3 regions of the Blautia sp. OF03-13 genome follow, and region 3 is predicted to be linked to each of the others. Evidence: riboswitches for the same ligand, from Rfam matches in the RefSeq annotation. Region 3 holds a riboswitch; each other region holds the start of a gene.
The links. A riboswitch is a leader RNA that binds a small molecule or an ion and turns the genes downstream of it on or off. The one in region 3 is predicted to bind cyclic di-GMP.
Positions count from the first base shown of each region.

Region 1: another riboswitch for cyclic di-GMP. It lies ahead of DXA55_RS12870 (DUF3878 family protein); the one in region 3 lies ahead of DXA55_RS01165 (ABC transporter substrate-binding protein).
Region 2: another riboswitch for cyclic di-GMP. It lies ahead of DXA55_RS13860 (ABC transporter substrate-binding protein); the one in region 3 lies ahead of DXA55_RS01165 (ABC transporter substrate-binding protein).

Region 1 covers NZ_QTVR01000017.1:62,627-70,189, reverse strand. Annotated here, with positions in the region: gene DXA55_RS12915 (DUF6070 family protein) at 1-85, opposite strand, end outside; gene DXA55_RS12910 (hypothetical protein) at 116-520, opposite strand; gene DXA55_RS12905 (hypothetical protein) at 528-824, opposite strand; gene DXA55_RS12900 (DUF6017 domain-containing protein) at 834-1,832, opposite strand; gene DXA55_RS12895 (ParB/RepB/Spo0J family partition protein) at 1,911-2,822, opposite strand; partial or broken gene DXA55_RS12890 (ParA family protein) at 2,812-3,596, opposite strand; gene DXA55_RS12885 (ParB/RepB/Spo0J family partition protein) at 3,611-4,576, opposite strand; tRNA gene DXA55_RS12875 (tRNA-Arg) at 4,903-4,976, opposite strand; gene DXA55_RS17140 (hypothetical protein) at 5,351-5,497, opposite strand; cyclic di-GMP riboswitch class I at 5,607-5,682, shown strand; gene DXA55_RS12870 (DUF3878 family protein) at 6,000-6,980, shown strand; gene DXA55_RS12865 (histidine phosphatase family protein) at 7,135-7,563, shown strand, end outside.
Region 2 covers NZ_QTVR01000021.1:2,933-10,495, reverse strand. Annotated here, with positions in the region: gene DXA55_RS13870 (sensor histidine kinase) at 1-223, opposite strand, end outside; gene DXA55_RS13865 (hybrid sensor histidine kinase/response regulator) at 441-3,389, opposite strand; gene DXA55_RS13860 (ABC transporter substrate-binding protein) at 3,395-5,245, opposite strand; cyclic di-GMP riboswitch class I at 5,333-5,408, opposite strand; gene DXA55_RS13855 (hypothetical protein) at 5,720-5,905, shown strand; gene DXA55_RS13850 (recombinase family protein) at 6,079-7,563, opposite strand, start outside.
Region 3 covers NZ_QTVR01000001.1:255,607-263,169, reverse strand. Annotated here, with positions in the region: gene DXA55_RS01185 (acyltransferase) at 1-143, opposite strand, end outside; partial or broken gene DXA55_RS01180 (DNA topoisomerase) at 192-2,293, opposite strand; gene DXA55_RS01175 (formate/nitrite transporter family protein) at 2,290-3,048, opposite strand; gene DXA55_RS01170 (hypothetical protein) at 3,199-3,390, shown strand; cyclic di-GMP riboswitch class I at 3,549-3,624, shown strand; gene DXA55_RS01165 (ABC transporter substrate-binding protein) at 3,724-5,568, shown strand; gene DXA55_RS01160 (ATP-binding protein) at 5,715-7,563, shown strand, end outside.

The sequences.
Region 1 (7,563 bases), on a different contig from region 3:
AAAAGTTAGGGGCATAATTACCACATCCCAACGGTGCCCATGCATACATTTTTGCTTCTTCATCAAATTCCGATTTGCACTTCAAATCGTTTTCTTTATTCTATCATAGCATCCATTATTCCGCCATCAGTCTTTCGAACCAGGTATCCATGACAATGATAAACTGGCCTGCTCCTGGCAATTCTTGTAGCATTTCGTCAAGAGTTTTCTGTTTCACATATTTCTGCACATACACCCAACAGGCAATGCTACTGGCTTCTGATACAATGTCAGCTATGGTTTTGCGTATAAGCTCTTCAAATTCAGTAATTTCTTCTTTTGGGACAACATCATACAGTGTTGGTGCCTGATGACTTAATTTTACGCCATTTTCATTTGCATCTTTAAGCAGATTCTTAACTTTTTCTCTTGAATCCTCCGGTACTTTCATGTACTCCCACATAAATGCTACCACATCGGACGGTGTGTCTTTTTTAAGTGGTGGTAACTGAATATAATCATTGTTTTCGCTCATTTTCATATCCTCCTCACGATATAATAAAATCAATAATACGTTCTCTTGTCATGTCCAGTACAGTATCTACGAACACTCCTGCAAACAGGATCAGATACAGAATTACACTCAGCGAAAACAGAAATGCAACCTGTACCCAGTCATGGTAACAGTATGCAGTTGCTATAATCAACAAAGTGAATATAAACCCAAGGATCCCTCTGACAACCGCATAAGTCTGTACTGTCATCTTTACTGCCAGGCCGATCACAAAAAGGATCAGCCATACTGGCAGTAATAATATCTTCCCAGCAAATTTTAAAATAAACATGTGCACCTCCTATCTTACCAGTCCTGGCATATCATGGTTCACCTCTGCCTGATAATACCCGTTCATCGTTGACGGTGCATTAAACAGGGCTGCTAACAAATATTTCTTGATATTCTTCACCTTTGTGGTGTTACCACTCATACAGTGTAAGACATACTCGATATGTGAATAGGTCAACATCAGAAATTTTTTCTTCACCAGTGATGCCGGATACCAGTTGCTGGCAATCAATATCTTGTCGTTTTTACACATCACAGTCTCTACGATCAGGTTCACGATTTCATCTACCTGTCGCATATCGTCATGATGGGTTACTTCCAGTGATTCATAATCAATGGTCTCTTTGACAAGGTTTTCATAAGCCTGATAATCCTCAGAGTGATTATCGCTATCAAATCTTTTCTCATCCACAGATATGATATGATTAGATTTATTATCATTCATTTCAGTATCACTAAGATTAGTATTATTAGGGTTTGAAATGTAAACTTCTTGAAGTTTGTTTTCGGGACTTCTAGAAGTTTGATTTTGGGACTTCATGAAGTTTGAATTGTAAACTTCTGTAGATTCCTCATTTTCCACAGAAGTTTGTTTTTTAAACTTCTTTAATTCCTCTCCAAATTTTTTCTCATCTGTTTTCTCAGGCATAAAGGTTTTCACGTAGATAACGTTCACCTTTCCAAATCCCTGTCTGCGTTTCTCAATCAGACCAATCCCTGTTTCGTCATCCAGTTCTCTCATGGATTTAATGGCTTTATTTCTGCCACAGTTCAGTAATTCCATGATATCTTCGATGGAAAAGTAGATATATGCTCTGTTTTTGTCGTCAAACCACTGATTCTTGATGGAAAGAGACATTCGATCCAACATCAGTCCATATAAAATTTTAGCATCGCTCGATAAATCTTTAAAATAACTGTCTGTAAATAATGCTTTTGGTATGCGGTAGAAGCTGAACTGATCAGCTTCGGTACCGTAAAAATAATTAAATGTCATTTTTTTCTCCATAGTTTCCTCCTTTCATTTTCTGCTAAGAAGTCCTCTTTTTAAACTTCTTTGACTTTGTTTTCTTAGCATTTTCTATCCTTAACAGGACTGTTCCTGCATCCATTTTTCTAATAATGATTCAATCACCTGCTCCATATCTTTGGCTGTATAATCATCCGGAAAGTACTTTGTCAGTTTCTTTTCTGAGAAAGTAAGAGACCGGGATACTTTCTTTGCCATCACACAGTTATTGAAAATTGATAACATCTGGATCTGATTGATTGGTCCATCATTCAGCTGATTTCTGAGTGCTGCAATCTGTTTTGGTTTGATAAATCCTGTGTCGCAGATATATTCGTAAATCCATCCCTGTACTTCCTTATCGATGTAAGAGATATCTACAGCAACCGTGAATTGAAGCTTTTTGTTATCTACCAGATCAAGAAGTTCAGGAATCAATTCTGTCAGGCGAATGTAACGCTGAATCTGTTTAGAACTTTCTCCAACTTGCTCTGCTAATACATCCCTAGATACAGTTCCTATTAAATTCTGGTCATTTTGGCCAGAATTACTTTTTGGTCTTCCTGCTTGTCTTTTCATAGCTGCTAATTTCATCTTATAAGCAAAAGCTTTCTCACTCGGCAACAGTTCCTCTCGCTGAATGTTAGCGTCCACCATCGCCACAATGGCATCATCATCCGATAATTCTCTTACGATTGCCGGAATAGTCGTAAGTCCTGCAAGCTGTGCTGCATGCATTCTTCTGTGACCGGATACCATTTCATATTCTTCATTTTCATCCATGCGAAGCAGTACCGGAGTCAGTACTCCATTGATCTTTACACTTTCAACCAGATCCTGCATCTTTTCATCATCCAGCACCTTGAACGGATGATTCTTAAACGGATGGATCTTACTAATTTCTATCTCCATTGCTGACTCTTCATTTACCACACCAAGCAGTTCATCAATACTTGCCAGTTTAATCTTTTCGCCACTTCTATTTTTCATTACTCAAAACCTCCTGTGTCAATTTCATATATGCCTCGGCAACTTTTCCTTTCGGACAGTGCATGTAAATACTTTTTCCCTCTGCACTGGTCTCAGCTGCTTTTACAGACATCGGGATCACATTTTCAAATACTTCAATCTGGCTTCCGTAGGTGTATGTACTCTCGATGCAATGTCTCTTGCGTAATTGGTTCTGAAATCTACCATAGTCAGGAGAATGCCCTCAATCGCCAGTTTCCGGTTCAGTCTTTTCTTTACTGTAAGAATGGTCTTGATCAGCTGCTGAAGTCCTTTAACAGGCAGATATGCGGCCTGTACAGGTATCAGCACAGAATCAGAGGAGACCAGTGCATTGATTGTCATCATACCAAGGCTTGGCATACAGTCGATCAGGATATAATCGTATCGGCATCTTATCGCATCGATATATTCCTTCATGATCATTTCTCTGCTCATAACATTTCCCATCGTTACTTCCAGGGCAGAAAGCTCAATATTTGCCGGAAGTAGATCTACATTTTCCTGGTGATGTAAGATACCATCTTCCAGAGAGATTTCTTCTTCGTTGATGACATCCATCATGATCGTTGCCAGTGTGATGCGAAGATCATCCGGTTCCTCATATCCAAGACTTGCTGTTAAACTTCCCTGTGGATCCGCGTCAATCAGCAACACTTTCTTACCTTCTCTTGCCAGTCCAATGCCTACATTTACGGTTGTGGTGGTCTTTCCAACGCCGCCTTTCTGGTTTACTACGGATATAACTTTACACATGATTTCTTCCTCCTTTAACTTTCCCATGATTCTTTTTTCCATAATTTCAACAGTGCCAGTATTTCCCGCTTCATCATTGCCGGTGTATAGGAATTCGGAAAATACTTATGTAGCTGTTCGTTTGTGAAAGCCACTCTTGTGATTTCACCCTTTTTAACCTCACACATGATTTCTTCCATCTTTTCCAGTGACAACTGCTTTTCTTTACTCATTTGCCGGATCCTCTGGGCCTGTGAGAGTGATGGGATTGCCTGTGCATACTCCATTGCTACAAGCAGTTCCTTTTGCTCTTTTTCACTTAATGCAGCTATCTCTACAGCCGGACAAAAAGAAATGATCTCATCATCCAGTTTCTGCAGCATTTCCGGTATCAGTTTTGTCAGTGAGATATAACGCTGCACTTGTTTTGGGCTATCACCACAATCTTCACTGATGATTTCTATTGCCCGCTTTCTTGGTGTTTTGTGGTCAACTTGGCTCTTTTTTCGACCACTTTTTCTTTTTAATACGTCATTCTTCAGTTTGTAAGCAAAAGCTTTTTCACTGTAGCTGATCCGTTCTCTGTGAAGATTAGAATCTACCATGCTTAAAATGGAATCATCTTCACTTAATACCCGGATGATTACTGGTACTTTACGGTATCCCAGTTTCTCCGCAGCATGTTTTCTTCTGTGACCGGATATGATCTCATAGTATCCATCCGGTACTGGTCTGACGATTAGCGGATTTAAAATTCCATACTTCTCAATGCTTTCCTGCAGAAGAAACATTTCCTTATCATCTTTTACTTGAAACGGGTGCTCTTTGAACGGACGAAGACGCTCAATCTCAATTTCTATGATTCTTTCTTCGTTTTCTCCTGATTGTCTGTTTGGCTCAGTCATCTTGACTCCTTTCCTCCAGGATTCAGAAAATAAAAAATGCCTGCCTGGAACTTTTATAGATAGTAAAGTTCCAAACAGACATTGCTGTTTGACCATTAGCTGTAGCTAATAGAATTAAATACTGTTTCAGCTAATTCATGTTTGCAGGTTTGGGAGAGATTGTTTCTTTTCCCGCCTTTTCTCTGATTTACATCCCCGAATAAGGGGTGACAACGGAGCGGAACCCAAATGTTAGCTGGACTTCTTAAAACCCATGTTTGCAAACCGGTAATTTTGATTAGCTGTCAGCTAACAAAAATCGGATTGCGTTAGCTGGAAATTGATCATTTTGAATGGAATTTTGTGTCACGAACGTGATTTGAAAATAACAAAAGCGTTCGTTGTCAGCTAATCCAGCTAACATTTTCGAACGCTTTGAAGCCCGTCGCCAAGAGGATTTGAACCTCCGACCCCTCGCTTAGGAGGCGAGTGCTCTATCCAGCTGAGCTATGACGACACATGCCGCAAACCCTTGATTTTACTGGGTTTCTGGGATTTTTCCCTTCGGCCATATATAAGATTATCAACTCTTTTTCGAGTTGTCAATCTACAGATTTTTTTGATTTGGTAACATTAGAACGTTCCCCAATTTTGGGAATGCTTTGTTGTCACCATTAGCATTTTTCAGAATAGATTCGAACTGAAAGTTGTTTTTCATTTTTTCCCTTTGGGGAATGCCTCGGCTTTCTCTTAGGAGGGGGACGCTCTATCCTACTGAGCTACAGAAACAAGAATTATAAATGTTTCAGCCGAGTCAGCAACAAAAATATTATACTATATTTTTGCTGCTTTTTCAAGACGAAACACATACTTGCGATTCCGCAGTTTACTTCAGGAAATTTCCATTGTGAGTACCTGATAAATTCTCTTATAGGCTTTTTCATAGGTCCAGCAGCAGCCTTCGACATTGTTGTAGTATTCATTATTTTTTTCGACAACATATTCTAAATCGTTTTCTGTCATGAGTCTGTATTTCATCGTACACCTCCAATGTTAAAAACAGTAATCTGCCAAAATCCAGAGGTCATTATATCATATTCCGATGGGAAAGGAGAAGAGAGTCTTACAGCAATGAATTAAAATAAAAAAAGAATCTCGGCAAAGCAGTCGAAAGGCTGTGACGCAAAGCTACAGGGCCTGTAAAATGGCAGCCAGCTGCGTAAATATGGAACATTTCTTATAAAATAAATAGGGAGAAATGACTGAAATGCACAGTAGGAGAATCTATGGTGCTTTTTTATTGCCTGTGAAAAGAAAATACGAGAGGAGGAACAGTATGAAAAAACGAATTTCAGCAGCGGTTTTTGGTATTCTTTTTCTGCTGCTGTCGGTATGTCTGGTTCTGGTGGATGGACTGCCGCGGAGCGAGACGGATTAATAACAGAAAAATTTGGAGAAGGGGCTCTACTGCTTTGGATTGCAGTGGAGCCTTTTTATAGTGTATCATAGGAAGTAAAAGAAAACAGGGGAGAATCACGGAATGGAAATTGCAGAAAATATCACATGGACCGAGGAACTGGAAAGGCTGGATGTGCTTCTTTCGCAGGGGCAGTTCGAGCTGCTGCTTCCGGGTGAGCGGTACGGGGGAGGAGAAAAGGAGATCTGGCTTGTTTATCTGATGAACGATGCGGCAGAGAGCTTTCTCGTTTTTCATGACGCGGAGCTGACGGGAACGTATCAGAAGGAATACGAGGGAGAAATAGATGCTGCACTGGAAAAAGACGGGGAGCAGTACGTTCTGATCGTGCGGCAGGGAGAGACGGTGTGCACGCTGTTTTTCAGCCGCCTTTCGCTGGAAGTGCATCTGTTTGATTACGGAAAAACGGGTCATTTCTGGGTGGACGGATACGAGTATCTGCGGCAGATTGAGTTCCGTATTGCGATCCTGCGGGACAAGCTGGAATACCTCGGCGAGGCGTTCTGCACCGAGGAAGAAATGCGTCTGGCATCGCTGGCCAATTTCCCGCCGCTCAATTTCTGCTGCTACCCGGCGGTGCCGGATCAGTATCTCGTACCGTCATGCCCGTGGTGGGAAGCGACGGAAGAGGCAATTACGGAGATGAAAAAACTGGCATCGGAGGCAGGCGATAAAGTGCTGCTGCGGTATCTTGCACTTTATGAAAAATGGCAGGGAAAACTCCTCGCAAAACAGATCGCAAAACTGCTGCATACGAGCCGCCACGCGAAAGTCGTGGATTTACTGGAAAAAAAACTGGCCCGCGAAGGACAGAATTACCCGAAACGACGCTTCACCGGCGAAGAAGGAACCCAGATCCGAAAAATCCAGGAGCAGGCAATGAAACGGAAAAAGATACTGGAAGCCGAAGGAAAACGCGCATCATTGCTGCGCGAGGAGCCATTCTTTTATGCACGGGATTCGGTGGAATATAAGGCCCATCTGATGATCTGGGGAACGAAAGGGAAAGACCGGGTTGTGGAGGTTGAGACGTTTAAAAATTGAAAATGAATTAAAGAAAAGGTACAAAAAGTGAATAAAATAAGATTCATCTGGTGGAAATGGAGTTTTTAAAAACAGTTCATTGCGGCAGATGCGGGCTTGTGATATTCTGAAAAGAAAGAAACATTTGACGAGGATAAGCAGGAGGAATCATTTCATGGGACATTTTTATTTTGTGCGTCACGGGCAGACGATCTGGAATGTGGAGAATAAGATCTGTGGGGCGACGGATATTGCATTGACGGAATTTGGGCATCAGCAGGCGGTTGAGACCGGGGAGAAAATCCTGAAAGAGGGGATTCAGGCGGATGAGATTCTGTATTCCCCGCTGGTTCGTGCGGCAGACACCGCGAAACATATTTCCGAGATGACCGGCATCCCGGCGCGGCCGGAGCCGCGGCTGACGGAGCAGAATTTTGGAAAATGGGAGTCCACAGCACGCGATGGAGCGGACTTCAAAAAGGCGAAGGAATGCTTCGCAATGAGCCACGAGGGCGGCGAATCGACTCTGCGGCTGGCGCAGAGAAACTATAATCTGCTGGATGAAATTCGGGAAGAATCCGATGAAAAAACGTATATTCTCGTC
Region 2 (7,563 bases), on a different contig from region 3:
ATTCGACAGAATCCTTCAAATCTCCGCTCTGTAGTTTATTCATACCCAGCACATCATTTACCAGAGACACCAGATATTTTAGGGATTCCATTACCTTTTCTCTGATCTTCTGCTGCATCTGTGGATCATCTGCGTACTGATTTCCCATATTTACCATACCGATAATACCATTCAGTGGTGTACGGATATCATGACTCATCGTTGCCAGAAACCTTGTTTTCATTTCGGCTTCCCGCTTTGCTGCTTCCGCAGCAAAGTTAAGATCCTCTTCACGTCTCTTGGAATCGCTGATACTACGGACCGTACATAAAACATGGATTACATTTCCAGACTCATCCCTTTTTTTACAATAAAAATTTTTCCATGCACCTGGAAGGCTCCTGATTGCCTGATTTCCATTTCCCTCTTCTACCTTGTGGGTTTTATGATGTTCCAGGCACCTAATCCAGATTCTTTTGTAACGTATCGATCAATTCTTCAATAATTATTGGCTTGGATAAGAATCCATCCATACCGCATTCCAGAACTTTCTTTCTGTCCTCATCAAAAGCATTAGCAGTCATGGCAAGAATGGTAATTCCCGACAGTGCCGGATCAGTAAGCGCACGGATCTGCCTGGTAGCCTCATATCCATTCATTACAGGCATCTGCACATCCATCAGTACCAGATCATAATCCCCTGGTATTGAATTTTTAATTTTCTCCACTGCCTCTGCTCCATTTTCTGCTGTATCAACCAGGAATCCATATTCTTTCAGAATTTCCACTGCAATTTCACTGTTCAGTTCATTATCTTCCACAAGAAGTATACGCCTGCCTCTGAAATCTAAATCTGCTGCCGGAAGAATCTTATCCTCTGCCTGGGCCTGTTTCTGACCGATGGCAGCCATCAGAGTCTCTCTGATATCTGACATAAACAGAGGTTTCGCGCAGAATGCAGTCACTCCTGCAGTTCTGGCTTCTGTTTCGATATCTGACCAGTCGTATGCCGTCAGAATAATGATCGGCGTATTGTCATCAAGACTGCGGATCTGACGTGTAACTTCAATTCCATTCATATCCGGCAGACGCCAATCAATGATATAAGCATGAAATGCATCCCCCAGCTCCATTGACTGTCGTGCACGGAGAACAGCCTCTTTACCCGAGACTGTCCATTCCGAACGCATTCCAACCTTTACAAGCATCTTTGTTACACTGTCACAGGTGTTAAAGTCATCGTCTACAACCAATGCCTTAAGACCCTCTAGTTCCGAAATCTTCTCTATGCGATGATGCTCAGGCTGAGTCCGAAATGGCAGACGGACTATAAACTCGGTGCCTTTGTCCTGCTCTGTCTGAACCTCAATAGTACCGCCCATCATATCCACGATGTTCTTGGTAATGGCCATTCCAAGTCCCGTACCCTGAGTCCTGCTGACTGTAGAAGTCCGCTCCCGCTCAAAAGGAGAAAAGATCTTCTGTACAAATTCCTGACTCATTCCAATTCCGTTATCCTTTACCCGAAATTCATACAGTTCGCTGCCTTTTACTTTTCCCGGGTACTGTCTGAGACGGACAGAAACGGTTCCGCCTGCCGGAGTAAACTTAACCGCATTTGACAAAAGATTCAGCAGTATCTGGTTCAGCCGCAGTTTGTCACAATAGACATCCTCATTCGTAACATCCATGGCATCCATATAAAGCTCCAGCTGCTTCGCATGAATCTGTCCACTGATGATCGTCTTCAGATCATGAAGCACATCCGACAGACAGACTTCTGTTTCTTCCAGATGGATCTTTCCGCTCTCAATCCGGCTCATATCCAATATATCATTGATCAGTGAAAGCAGATGCTTACTGGAAGAAAGAATTTTGCCCAAATAATCCTGAACCCTTTTTTTGTCATCAATATTACTTGCAGCCAATGTTGTAAATCCAATAATCGCATTCATTGGTGTCCGGATATCATGAGACATATTGGAAAGAAAAATACTCTTCGCCCTATTTGCAGTCTCTGCCGCATGGACTGCCTCAGAAAGAGCCTGGTTCATTTTCCGGTCAGAGGTACGGTCTGACATAACCAGAATATATTTCTTTTCCCCGTTTACCTCACTTCCCATTGCAATATTATGAAACCAGCGCCTTTCCCCTGTCTTCCGATGTATAAATTCACAATCCCACTCCTGCTGTTCATGAACCGGAATTTCTTTCAGATGATTCTTCTGCGAGTCTTCAGAATCTGCAGGGTGCAGTTTTCTTAAAACACGAATATCCTTGCGAATCTGTTCTACTGTAATACCCAGCAGTTTTTCCGCATTAGGGCTGACGTAATCCGTCTGATATGTTTGGGCATCCAGCATCAGGAAAACGTCATCCACATTCATGGAAAGCTTTTGAAACAGCTCATCACGGTACCGGATCTCCACATCCTTTCTTCTGAGATTTTTCCTGTTTTTCTGGATAATAAGACTGATAAAAAAGGCAGCAATGCAAAGTACAACAGCTCCAACAAGAAGCATCGTGGTAAACTGCAGATTGTTCATACTGGCATTGACAATATCAGCCTGGACAAGTCCCAGAAACATCCAGTCCTGAATATCCGATTTTTCATAGACCAGATAATAATTTCTTCCATCCAGATTCAGCAACATCGCATCAGTACGTCCCGCTTTAAACTTCTCCAAAAGGACATTGATCTCTTTTTCAGACATATCAGAATGCCTACTCAGAAAACCGAAGAAATTATACACGTTCCCCCATAACTCGGAAGAATGATCAATCACAACACGACCATCCGGATGAATAATAAAACTCTGGGCATTTCCATCAAAAGCAGAAATATCCAGTACATCTACGATATCAGAATTTTCATAAGCAATGGCAATTGCATCGTATTCAAATCCCTGATAAATTCCATGCGCCTTAGGTGTGGCAAAAACAAGCAGCTGGGATTTTCCGGGAACTGCTGCATTCGCTATCACATCATTTCCCTGCCGGATATCCTCTTCAATATTTTCCTGTAATCCAAGATACCCGGTTTCACCTGTCGCCATCTTGTAGTCACCGTCAGATGATAGAAAAAAGAATTCCAAAAAGCCTGCATCTTCCTGCGCTTTCTTTATATAATCACGGATCTCGTCTTCACCGGAAATATTCTGCAGATTCTCGCCCCAAATATGGAGGTAAGTCAGGTTCTTATTTGTCAGTTCTCTCAGCATCTGATCAGACTGATGAAGAACTTCCGTCAGATGAGAAACACTTTCCTCGTAAATAGATTTCGACATAAACTTATAATATCGGAAAACAGCCAGAACAACTCCTATAAAGAGAAGAAGAAAAGCAACTATTCTTAATCCTTTTTTCCTGACAGGTTTCTTTCTATTTCTATTATAATTCTTAACATCCATTTTTCTCACCTCAGGGTTATGTAATCTTCAGGTTCTGCAAGAACGGCATTACCACCTGAAACATATGCTGTCCAGGTATCTTTCACAGATGTAGCTCCTCCATCAAATATCATATTTTCATCTACAGGATAAGTTTCCATATGCTGCGGTGTGGCAAGACAGGTCACCGTGAAAGTATCCTCATCCCGAACTGCCTTTCCATCCTTTGTAACTTTACTTAATGTATAGCCATCTTCCGTTTCATTAATTTCCACAGAAATACCACTAACTACTGGCAAAGAGCCACGGTTAAACGGAATAAATCCTCCCTCATAGCCTTCTACAAAGTTTTTGATTATTTCTTTCAGCTCAGCCCCACTCATCTTGCTGCTGTAAGCCGCCAGACCATTTGGCATGATCATGTCACCTGCCATTTTTTCTGTGTAACCGGCTTTCAGCACATTTCCCGTAAAGCTGTTTCCGGTTGCGATCAGCACATCTGACCCATAGATGCCACGTAGCGTGTTTGCCATAACAGAATATGCTGCATTTCCTCCACTGCTGTGGAAACGGTTGGAATACGACTTCTGTGAATCCAGCACGATATCCTCAGAAGCAGTTTCTTCCTCAAGAAGCTGAGAATTAAATGACTGGTATGCCTGCCCTGCATCGTATTCTCCTGAGATCATTTTGGAAACCACATCCTTGGAAACAGAGAAAAAGTCACTTGACGCAATACGGATATACATATGGTTTTCTTCGATCACAGGTTTTATATCTTTCAGATATTCCGTAAGCTGCATATCCACCTCCTGACTGTAGCTTAACAGATCCTGTCCATCACTAATGATCCTGTTCTGCGCATCCTCTGAAAACATTGTATCCAGTACCTCCATTGCTTTCTTTCTGCGTGTTTCATCCTTTGTCAGATCATGGTTTAAGGCCACCTGGAAATATGGCGTAGTCATAATCCACTTTTCACCGTTCTCCTGAAAGAATGGAAGAAATGTTGTGTTAATGCCCTGATCCTGGAACATTTTTACACCGAAAGAACTGCCAAAGTACATGGCAAGCTTGCCACTTTTGTACATCTCAACAACATCATCATAATTCATATTCAAATCTTCCTGACTAAGCCCTGTATCCTGAATAAACTGTTCCATACGTTCAAAAGCCTCTGGCCAGACGGTATCGTCCAGACCTTCTCTCTTTGTATTTTCCGAGTCACTGTAGACCGTCCGCCACTTGCGTCCTTCCACAGAAGACAACTCTGATATAGACAGACCCTGCAGTGTTTCCATACAGGTATAATCATAAGAATAGTCTGCCGTAAATCCACGAACACCCACTTTGTCAAATGCCTGGCAGGCGGAAACAAAACTCTCGTAATCTGTTGGCAACGGGATATCATATTTTTCAAAAAGGTCTTTGTTCACTACAAAACCATGGGCATCTGCACACACAGGAAGCCAGTTTACGCTTCCATCCTCGTTCCTGAAATTGCTGAGGTAGGTATCATAGACAGCACCTGCCGCATTGGTTGTGGAAAGATCCATCAGACTGTCTTTCAGGGGACTTGCATCATGCAGGGAAAATCTGCAGCAGGTTATAATATCCGGCAATCCACCGTTTTCATCAAGGAACTTGTAGAAATCCAAATCATTATTCCCTACAACAAACTCGACATTGATATCCGGAAGCTGTTCCTGGATATATGGTGCATATTTTTCATACAGGTTTGTGCTCCATAAATATACTGTGATTGTTTCTGCATCTTCTTTTTCCGCACTCTTCCCGCCACAGCCTGACAGAAGCGATACGGCTGTCACCATCACTAAAAATACAGACAAAACCTTGCTCCATTTTTTCTTTTTCATTACAAGTTCTCCTAATAGAATTGTTATAGTCACGTCTATGAAATAACACCGTAAAAAAGCACTGCCAAACAGACAGTGCACCTCATTTCATGCAACTGGCTGCCATTTTACAGGCCCTGTAGCTTTGCGTCCCAGACTTTCATCTGGTTTGCCGATCGTCCTTTTTAAGCTTTTAAACTTATGCAAAAAACTGATTTTATTATACTATGGCACTCTACTGTACACAAGAAAAACATTACCATTTTAACCTTCAAAAGCAAAAAAAGAACAGCCGATACATATACTCGAACTGTTCTTCTACTTCCGAAGTCCACGCAGCATTGCTTTTAGTAGAAATCTATCACAATCATAAACGAGTTCCTCTTCAAGAATTTTACGAAAGGGCCATGGCAAAAGCTAAATGCCGCTCTGCTTGATTTTTCTGCCTGTCTGTATCATACTGAACTTATTAACAGACAAGGAGGAATTTAAACCATGGATGCAAAGCTTATAGAGGAACTCAGACAAAAATACAGCAAGAATCCTCCAGAGGGAATGACATCCAATCTGGTCAAAAACATGACAGACTCTGACCTTTTGGATATGCACTATTTTCTTACCGAGGATGATGACCTCGATGACGATGAATTTGAAGAAGGTTTTTACATCGACTTCTTTTAATCTATCGTCTGTTTTCTATGCCCGCTTTTGTGCGGGCTCTTTTTATCAAGAGTTCGACGAATGTCGAACTTTCCTATTATATAAAAAGAAAAAGCCGCTGACACGTTATCTTCTAACGCATCAACAGCTTCTGTCTTGCTTTGTTTCAGTGTATTATTCGGTTTTGCAAAGGTTTATTTGCTTTCAGCATTCTCCCTGATACGGTAATAATCATCCATATCAATGCCTATTTTTACCTTGGCATCTGGTTTTCGTTTGCCCAAAAGGCACACAGTCTCAACGGTACTTTCGTTGTCCCAACAAAGTTCCTGTATTTCCCTGTCTCCAAAATACACCGGAAAACGGAACTTTATGTGCTTCAGGAATCTGCCATCTGGCTGCTCCTGCTCGTAAATGTCCACCTGTTCTACAAAGCTATTAAGAAATTCTTTTTTCTCCAGGTCGGTGAACTTATCATATAGTTTATCAAAATATAAAAGAAATTGATAGACGTTTTCTTCTGATATTTTCTGTTGCCGGATATTCAGCAGGCGATTCTTAACTTCTTCTATACTATTCTCCACGCCTTCAATTTCATCATATAGACGATATAAGCGTGTCTCCATATCCTGATATTTCTTTTCATAAAATTTATCCATGATATCCAGACTATCCATCTGCTGTCCAAGTCTTGCTTTTGCTCCGGTCAGTTGTCTGTGCTGTTTTTCCAGTCCTTCAATCTCTTTTTCTATTTCTTCTGTATCTATTCTTGAACCGATTTTATTCAGAATTGCTTCTTCAAATTTCGGATTCTTCACCAGTTTCCGAATAACCTCTTCCACTGCATTGTTAATCTTCTCTTCGCTCCATTGTTTACGATATCCACATTTATGACCATCTACCAGGCGACGATGTTTGCAGACATAATAGAAATAATCCTTATATAAAGTTCCGTCTTTCTTTTTCTTTCTATTCACGTTTCCATACATACCGCTTCCACATAACGGGCATCTCAATATTCCGGATAAAATATGCTCATGCTCGAGGCTATGTGTCTTTTCATATTTTACACCTGTTTTTTCCCGTTTTTGATGTGCCAGCTCCCAGTCTGTTTCTGAAATAATCCCTTCATGGATACCATCGTGCAGCATATAATTTTCCTGCTTTACAATACGGTATTCATTTCTTGTACCAGATACTTTCTCGTTTTTCCTTCGTCCATAAGCCAGCTTTCCACAGTATACCGGATTATCCAGAACGCCTTTTATAAATGAAGCGGCAAATGCGTCCAGTGTATTATTCTGTCGTTTTTTCTTTTTATATCCATGCTGGTTCAGCCATGCAGCAATCGCAGAGATTCCCATATTGGTATGAATAAATTTATCATAGATCAGACGAATAATCTCTGCTTCGTCTTCTGCGATCTGCAATTCTCCATTTACCAATTCATAGCCATATGGAGCAAACCCGCCGTTCCATTTTCCTTCTCTGGCTTTCTGCTTACGTCCCTCCATTGTCTGCACAAGGATATTCTCTCGTTCAATCTCTGCCACCGCAGACAGAACAGAAATCATCAGCTTTCCGCTATCTTTTGAGCTGTCAATCCCATCTTCAACACAGATCAGATTCACTCCAAAATCCTGCATCCTCTGCAAAGAGTTTAATACATCTGCCGCATT
Region 3 (7,563 bases):
GCCGGATCGAGTGTTTCGCCGAGTTCAAGAATAAAATCTTTAATGAGCGGAAGCACTTCCCATGGATACGTTTTGCCTTCAAAGATTTTTGCGGCAATGGTCTGGGTTAAATCATAAAGTTCAGAAATGGTTGCATCTTTCATGCGTGATTCATCCTTTCTTGTTTTAGTTCCTGTTTATCTTACCACATTTCAGGAGTTCTGTGCGCCCTTTTTTCTGGCGGTGGAATAGGACTTTGCAGAGGAGTCTTCTGCAGCGGTACGTTTCCCGGTACGGGAGCGCGTGGAAGAGGCTTTTCTGTAATACGGCGCGGACGCATCAAAGCTGCTCTTTAGCTGGAACTGATTCCGCAGCTGCTTCACATTTACCGTGTGGCGTGTAACAAAGTTTCCAGTTTTCCCATATATTCCTCGGAGGTAATGGAGCCTTCCGCTACATAGGTAAGTCCCTTTTCCCAGCTTGCCGTCAGCTCCGGATTCAGAAGCGGGCGGATCGACTGGTGTACGACGTCGTAGATCATTTCGCCAAGCTGTGTCGGGGTGATAACCTGCGTCTTTTTGTTCAGAGCAAGATATTTGATAAAGACAAGCTTTTTCAGAATCTCAGCACGCGTCGCACTCGTTCCGATGCCGCTTCCCTTAATCTGCTCGCGCAGCTCCTCGTCTTCAATGAGCTGTCCGGCATTTTCCATTGCAAGGATCATCGAACCGGAGGTGTAGCGTTTTGGCGGAGAGGTTTCTCCTTCCTTGATAGAAAGGCCGAGAAGATTCAGCTCGCTGCCTTTCTGCAGCTGGGACAGCGCTGCAAGAAAAGAGGGATCGCAAGTCGTCTCGTCCTCCTTTCTGCCCTCGTCGTCCTCCTCTTTCTTACGGAAGAAAGAATACTGCATGGCTTTTAAATAGCCCTCCTGCACGAGAACACGGAAGTTGGAGAAAAACTGCTCGCCGCCGATTTCGGTGACAAGAGCAACTTTCTGATAGACCGCCGGCGGATAGAAGATACCGAGAAAACGGCGGACAATCGTCTCATAAACTTTTGCGGAGAGTTCCGAGAGGTTCCGCAGATTGTTAAGGCCCTGTCCGGTCGGAATGATCGCATAGTGATCGGTAATCTGTTTATCGTTTGTATAGCGGGTGGAACCAATCTTTTTCCAGCTTTCACCCTGCAAAATTTCATTTGCAAGGCCGCTGCAGATGCCGTACTGCTGCAGGCCGCGCAGGTTTTTGCTGATTTCCCTGGCAACGGCAGAAGAAAGCACACGGGCATCGGTTCGCGGATAGGTAACCAGCTTTTTCTCGTAAAGCTCCTGAACAACTTTCAGCGTTTCATCCGGACTGATTTTGAAAAAGCGGGCACAGTCATTTTGCAGCTCCGCAAGGTTGTAAAGCAGTGGCGCATTTTTATTTTCCTTTTTTCGCTCCATTTTCAGGACATGCGGGATCAGAGGATTCTGCATGCTTAATTCCTCGATCAGTTTCTGTGCGTCCTCTTTTTTCTGGAAGCCGTTCTCCTTATAGAGAAGCGGAGAGTTGAAGTAGCGGCTGCCTTTTACGGCGCGCCATTCCCCCTCAAAATTGCGTCCATTTAAGGAAAGACCGGCGATGACACGGTAGAATGGTGTTTTCACAAAGCTGCGGATTTCGCGCTCCCGGCGTACGACCATGCCGAGCACACATGTCATAACACGGCCGACGGAAATAGACTGATATTTAGTGCCGAGATACGATGCGACAGCGCTTCCGTATTTGAGCGAGAGAAGACGGGAAAAATTAATGCCCATCAGGTAATCTTCTTTGGCGCGGAGATAAGCGGATGCCGAAAGATTGTCGTATTCACTTTCGTCCTTCGCTTCGCGGATACCGCGCAGGATTTCTTCTTCTGTCTGCGAGTCGATCCAGACACGCTTCTGTTTCTTGTCTTTGATACCGGCCATCTGCGCGACGAGACGATAGATGTATTCTCCCTCCCGCCCGGAGTCGGTACAGACATAAATGGTTTCAATATCCTCCCGGTGGAGCAGGTTACTCACAATGGTGAACTGCTTTTTTACTTCCGGGATAACTTCATATTTGAAGTTTTCAGGCAAAAAAGGCAGGGTCTCGAGACTCCACCTTTTTAACGCAGGATCATATTTTTCCGGATAACTCATCGTAACCAGGTGACCGACGCACCAGGTTACGACGGACTGATCCGACTCTAAGTATCCATCCCTGCGCTGCATATTCTGTTTTAACGCTTTTGCGAACTCCTGAGCAACGCTCGGTTTTTCCGCAATGTATAAAGATTTTGTCATTTATCTGCACTCATCATTCGAAGCGGCCAGGTAAGGAGCACACCGCCTCCTATTGCGTTTCCTATAGTTACAATGACCATACTTTTCAATGCGGCAGTCAGAGAAATGCCGCCTGGGACCAGAAGTGCAGCGGTAACAAAGGTGGCCATATTGGCAACGCAGTGTTCAAAACCGGCAACAACGAATCCGGCGATGCAAAGTATAATCATGAAAAATTTGGCAACTTCATTTTTGCATTTCATGCCGCAGGCAACGGCGAGGCAGACGAAGAAGTTGCAGAGAATGGCACGGAAAAACATTTCTCCGGCAGGAATGGAAAGTTTATTTCCAATAAATCCTGCGTAATAATCGGCAGTACCGGAAGCACCTGCCAGTACGAAAATTACGGAGAGAATCAGGCATCCGACAAAGTTTCCGATGTAGCTTACCAGCCATACTTTTCCAACCTGTGCCCAGGAGACTTTTTTGTCATAGGCCCCAAATGCCATAACAAGATTGTTTCCGGTGAAAAGCTCTGCACCGATAAAAACGATCAGCAGAACCGCAATGGCAAACACAATACCGCCAAGCAGTTTTCCCCAGGCAGGATCTGTACTCTGGAACGTATTGCCTACCACGTTGGAGAAAATCATGGCAACCACGATAAAGAAACCGGCCATGACTGCACGGAGAAAGTATTTCCCCGGGTGTTCTTTCAGCAGCTTTGCTTTGTTTACGGCTGCCTCTGAAAATTTTTGTACGTCATCATAAGGCATAGAATAACTCCTTTCTTATGTCCCGTAGGATGGACATATCCCCTCTCTTTTTGTCCGGGGGATGGTCTTTTTTTCCGGAGCAGCTTGCAAATGCTTCGGATTTCGCGCTTTCAACTTTGGCTATTATAGCATTTCCCGGAAAGATTCGCAATGAAGGAGGAAGAAAAAAGTATATTTCCACAGAAATGTCAGAAAATAAGGGGTGAAACGACAGATTGTATGATGAACTCAGAGGGATTGAAACAAGGATTGAAAGCTTTTTTAACCGAGTTTGCCACTTGCTCAAAGACAGGACTTCCAGAAAATATGATAGATATCATATTTCTGGAAGTTTTGTTGTAAAATAATGTAACGTACTTAATAGTAGGAGAACAGTTCGGGTATATGTATCGGCTGTTCTTTTTTTGCTTTTGAACGTTAAAATGTTAATCTTTTTCTTGCGTATAGTAGAACACTAAAGTATAATAAAATCAGTTTTTTGCATAAGATTAAAGCTATAATAAGGAAATTGGCAAACCAGATGAAAGTCTGGGACGCAAAGCTACAGGGCCTGTAAAATGGCAGCCAGTTGCATAAAATGAGGTGCACTGTCTGTCTGACGGTGCTTTTTTACGGTGTTATTTCATAGACGTAACAATAAGGATTTTATCAGGAAAAAATGAGGAAAATAAAAGTATGAAAAAGGCAAAACGTTGTCTGACAGCAGTGGTGTCAGGTGTGCTTGCAGCAACTGCTGTCTTGTCTGGATGTGGACAGTCAAAGAAAGAAGTATCTATAAATGATGATCATCTTACCGTTTATCTGTGGGAAAATCGTTTGATGAAAAATATTGCACCCTATATCCATGAACAGTTTCCAGATCAGGATATTGAATTTATTATAGGTAACAATGATACCGATTTATACAGTTATTTTAAAGAACATGATGAATTACCGGATATTATAACAGTACGTCGATTTTCTGGAACAGATGCACAGGACTTACAGCCTTATCTTATGGATTTTGCTTCTTATGATGTTGTTTCCAAGTATTATTCTTATGCGGTGCAATATTATAAGAATGAGGAGGATGAAATCCAGTGGCTGCCAATCTGTGGTATTCCGCAGACGATCATTGCCAACAAAACACTGTTTGATCAGTATGGCGTAAAGATTCCAGAAAATTATGAGGAATATGTACAGGCCTGTCAGCAGTTTTATGATAATGGCATAAAACCGTATTCCATGGATCTTGGTGAAGACTGGTCTAATAATGAAATCATCCAGGCTGCAGCAATCGGTGAGTTTACAAGCCTGGATGGTATTGAATGGCGAAACGGTGCAGAGACTGCAGCGGATGAAGTGAAGTTTGATGATACATTATGGAAACGTATTTTTTCAGAAACCAGTCAGTTTCTTAAGGACTCGCACTTTGGTAAAGAAGATATCAATATTGACGTCGATACAGGAATCCAGATGTTTGTCGAGGGAAAATCAGCAATGTTTCATGGACATCCGACGGTTATGCAGCAGCTGCAGAAACAGATGGATGCGGAGCTGACCCGTATTCCTTACTTTTCACAGACATCGGATGAATCCTATGTGTATATGACTCCGTCCTTAAACATTGCATTTAACAAAAACCTGGAAAAAGACCGGGAGAAACTGGATACTGCACTGGATGTGCTGGATTGTATGATTTCAGAAGAGGGGCAAAAGCTGATTGCGGATGGAAGCGGTGTTATTTCATTGAATACAGATGTTCCAACCATGATGCAGGATGTGCCTGGACTGGAAGAGGAAATTAATCATAATGCTGTTTATATCCGATATTCCGCCCAAAAATCATTTGATGCAAGTCTTGAGGCTGTTCACGGATTACTGTCAGGGGAAATGGATGAAACACAGGCTTATGATACTTTTCGCAGTGTAATGAATCGTAAAGATCCAGAAGAAAAAGCAATGATGAATTTTGAAAATGAATATTCCATTTCACTGAACGATAGAAGTGGCCGTGATGCAGCATCTTCCATTTTAACTACGATCAGAGAAGAAAATGATGCACAGCTGGCTCTGGCACCATATTATTATTTCACTTCCTCTATGTACAAAGGAGAATGCACCAGCAGCCGGGTTGGCATGATGACAGCGAAGAGTTCAGATACAGCATTATATTTTACAAAAATCAATGGTAAACAGGTTTGTGAACTCGTGGAAAATTATCTCGCCGATGCGGATGAGAATTTTTACGTAACCAATAAATACGAATTACCAATTGCATCCGGTATGAAAATGATCGTCAATCAAGAGGAAAGTGGATTTTCGTTAAAGGACTTAACAGTTAATGATAAGAAAATAGACAAAGAAAAGGAATACTCGATTCTTCTTACAGACACCACAATGTCCGTTTTGAAAAAAATAAATCCGAAATGTGAGATTGAGCAGCTTAAAGATACAACATTATCAAGTGCATGGATCGAAGCAATGTCAAAAGGACAGCAGCCGTCAGCACCGGAAGACTATATAGAGGTTGAACAGTAAAAGTGGAGATAGAACAAGCGGTAAATAAAAGAAAAAAAATAACAAGGCTGTTGCTTATACTACTTATGATTCTTTTAAGCTTAGTTTGTATCAAGTATCTTATAAGTAAGTCTAATAAGTATATCAGCGAAAATGGAAAAAGCAGTATGGGAGCTGTTGTTGAACAGATACAGCAGACCTATGATCTTCAGGTGAGTGGATACTACAGCCAGCTGCAGTTGGTTGAGGAATTCTTACTTCATGAGAGGGAACTGTCTCTTGAAACGGATACGAACAAAAATTTCTTTGAAGCATGGGAAAAAGAATCGGAAAGTACTCTTATATTCCTTCAGGAAAATGGTCAGGCAATATCAGCAGGTGGAACAAAAATGCGGATTGATATGCCAAGTAAACTTCTGCTGGACTTAAAGAACGGATACAATATTGGAAAACTGGTGCGTCTTGATTATGATCAGAAGAAAAAAGACGGTTATCTGGTTGCGATTCCATGTCAGGAATACACGATCAATGGAGAAACTTATACGGCAATTGGAACTGTGTATGATCATTCGAAACTGGATTCCATGTTAAAATTGAAAGGTTATCATGGAAAAGCATATTTGTTCATGCTGGATCATGACGGAAATATTACGTATACGAACCAGAGTGGAGATAAATACCTGCGTAATTATTCTTTGTTAAAACATTTAAAAGGGGAACAGGCTATTACAGAAGAAGAGGCGGATTTGTTCAAAAAGAAGTTTGATAACAGAGAATCCGGAGTTGCACTTTTGAGAAAACAGAACCCCTATTATCTGGGGTATTGCCCGATAGAAAGCAACAACACCATTTTGGTGTGCATTGTGGCCAAGGGAGTTGTGGACAATGTGCTGATGGATTACCAGAAAACGGTGTTGTTTACAACAATACTCATGGCAGGTTTTATACTTTTACTTTTTGCCGGATTATTCTACAGTATTTCCAGACTTAGTCTTGCAGATCAAAAAGCAGAATATGAAAAAAGAAATAATGAACTTCATTTACAAACAATGAAGGAAATGGAAGTAGTCAATCAAAAACTGAAAAAGGCAAAGAACGTTGCAACAGAGGCTTTACAGACAGCTGAAAATGCAAATAAGGCGAAAACGGATTTCCTGTCTAATATGTCACATGATATTCGCACACCTATGAATGCAATCATTGGTATCACATCTTTGATCAGACATGATGCAGGTAATAAAGCAAAAGTTATAGAGTATGCAGATAAAATAGATATTTCATCGCAGCATCTGTTGGGAATTATCAATGACGTTCTGGATATGAGCAAGATTGAGGCAGGAAAAACAGTCTTCAAATATTCTGACTTTTCTATTCTGGATCTTGTACAGGAACTTAACACTATATTTCATACTCAAATATATGAAAAGCAGCAGACCCTTACAATCATAAAAGAAAATATTCAGCATGAGTGGGTGAATGGGGATCAGGTTCACCTGATACAGATTTTCAGCAACCTGCTTTCCAATGCAGTGAAGTATACCCAGGAAGGTGGGGAAATTCAGTTCTTTGTAGAAGAATGTGAGACAAAGTCATCTGTCTATGCAAAGTACCGTTTCTTAGTTAGCGATAATGGTATGGGAATGTCGGCAGATTTCAAGGATACAATTTTTGATGCGTTTACCCGTGCGGAAAGTTCCATTACAAATAAAATACAGGGAACCGGACTTGGAATGGCGATTACTAAGAATCTGGTTGAGGCAATGGGAGGTACCATTGATGTGGAGAGTGAATTGGGACAGGGAAGCTGTTTTGAGGTTCTCATGGATCTGAAAATTGCAGAGGATAGAACAGTTGCTCTGGCGGCACAAGAAGAAACAGATAAACAGGATGGTAATATCCTTCAAGGAATGAGATTCCTGTGTGCAGAGGATAATGAGCTGAACGCGGAGATCCTGACGGAACTGTTAAAGATTGAAGGTGCGGAATGTACCATCTGTGAAAATGGCGAAGAGATTT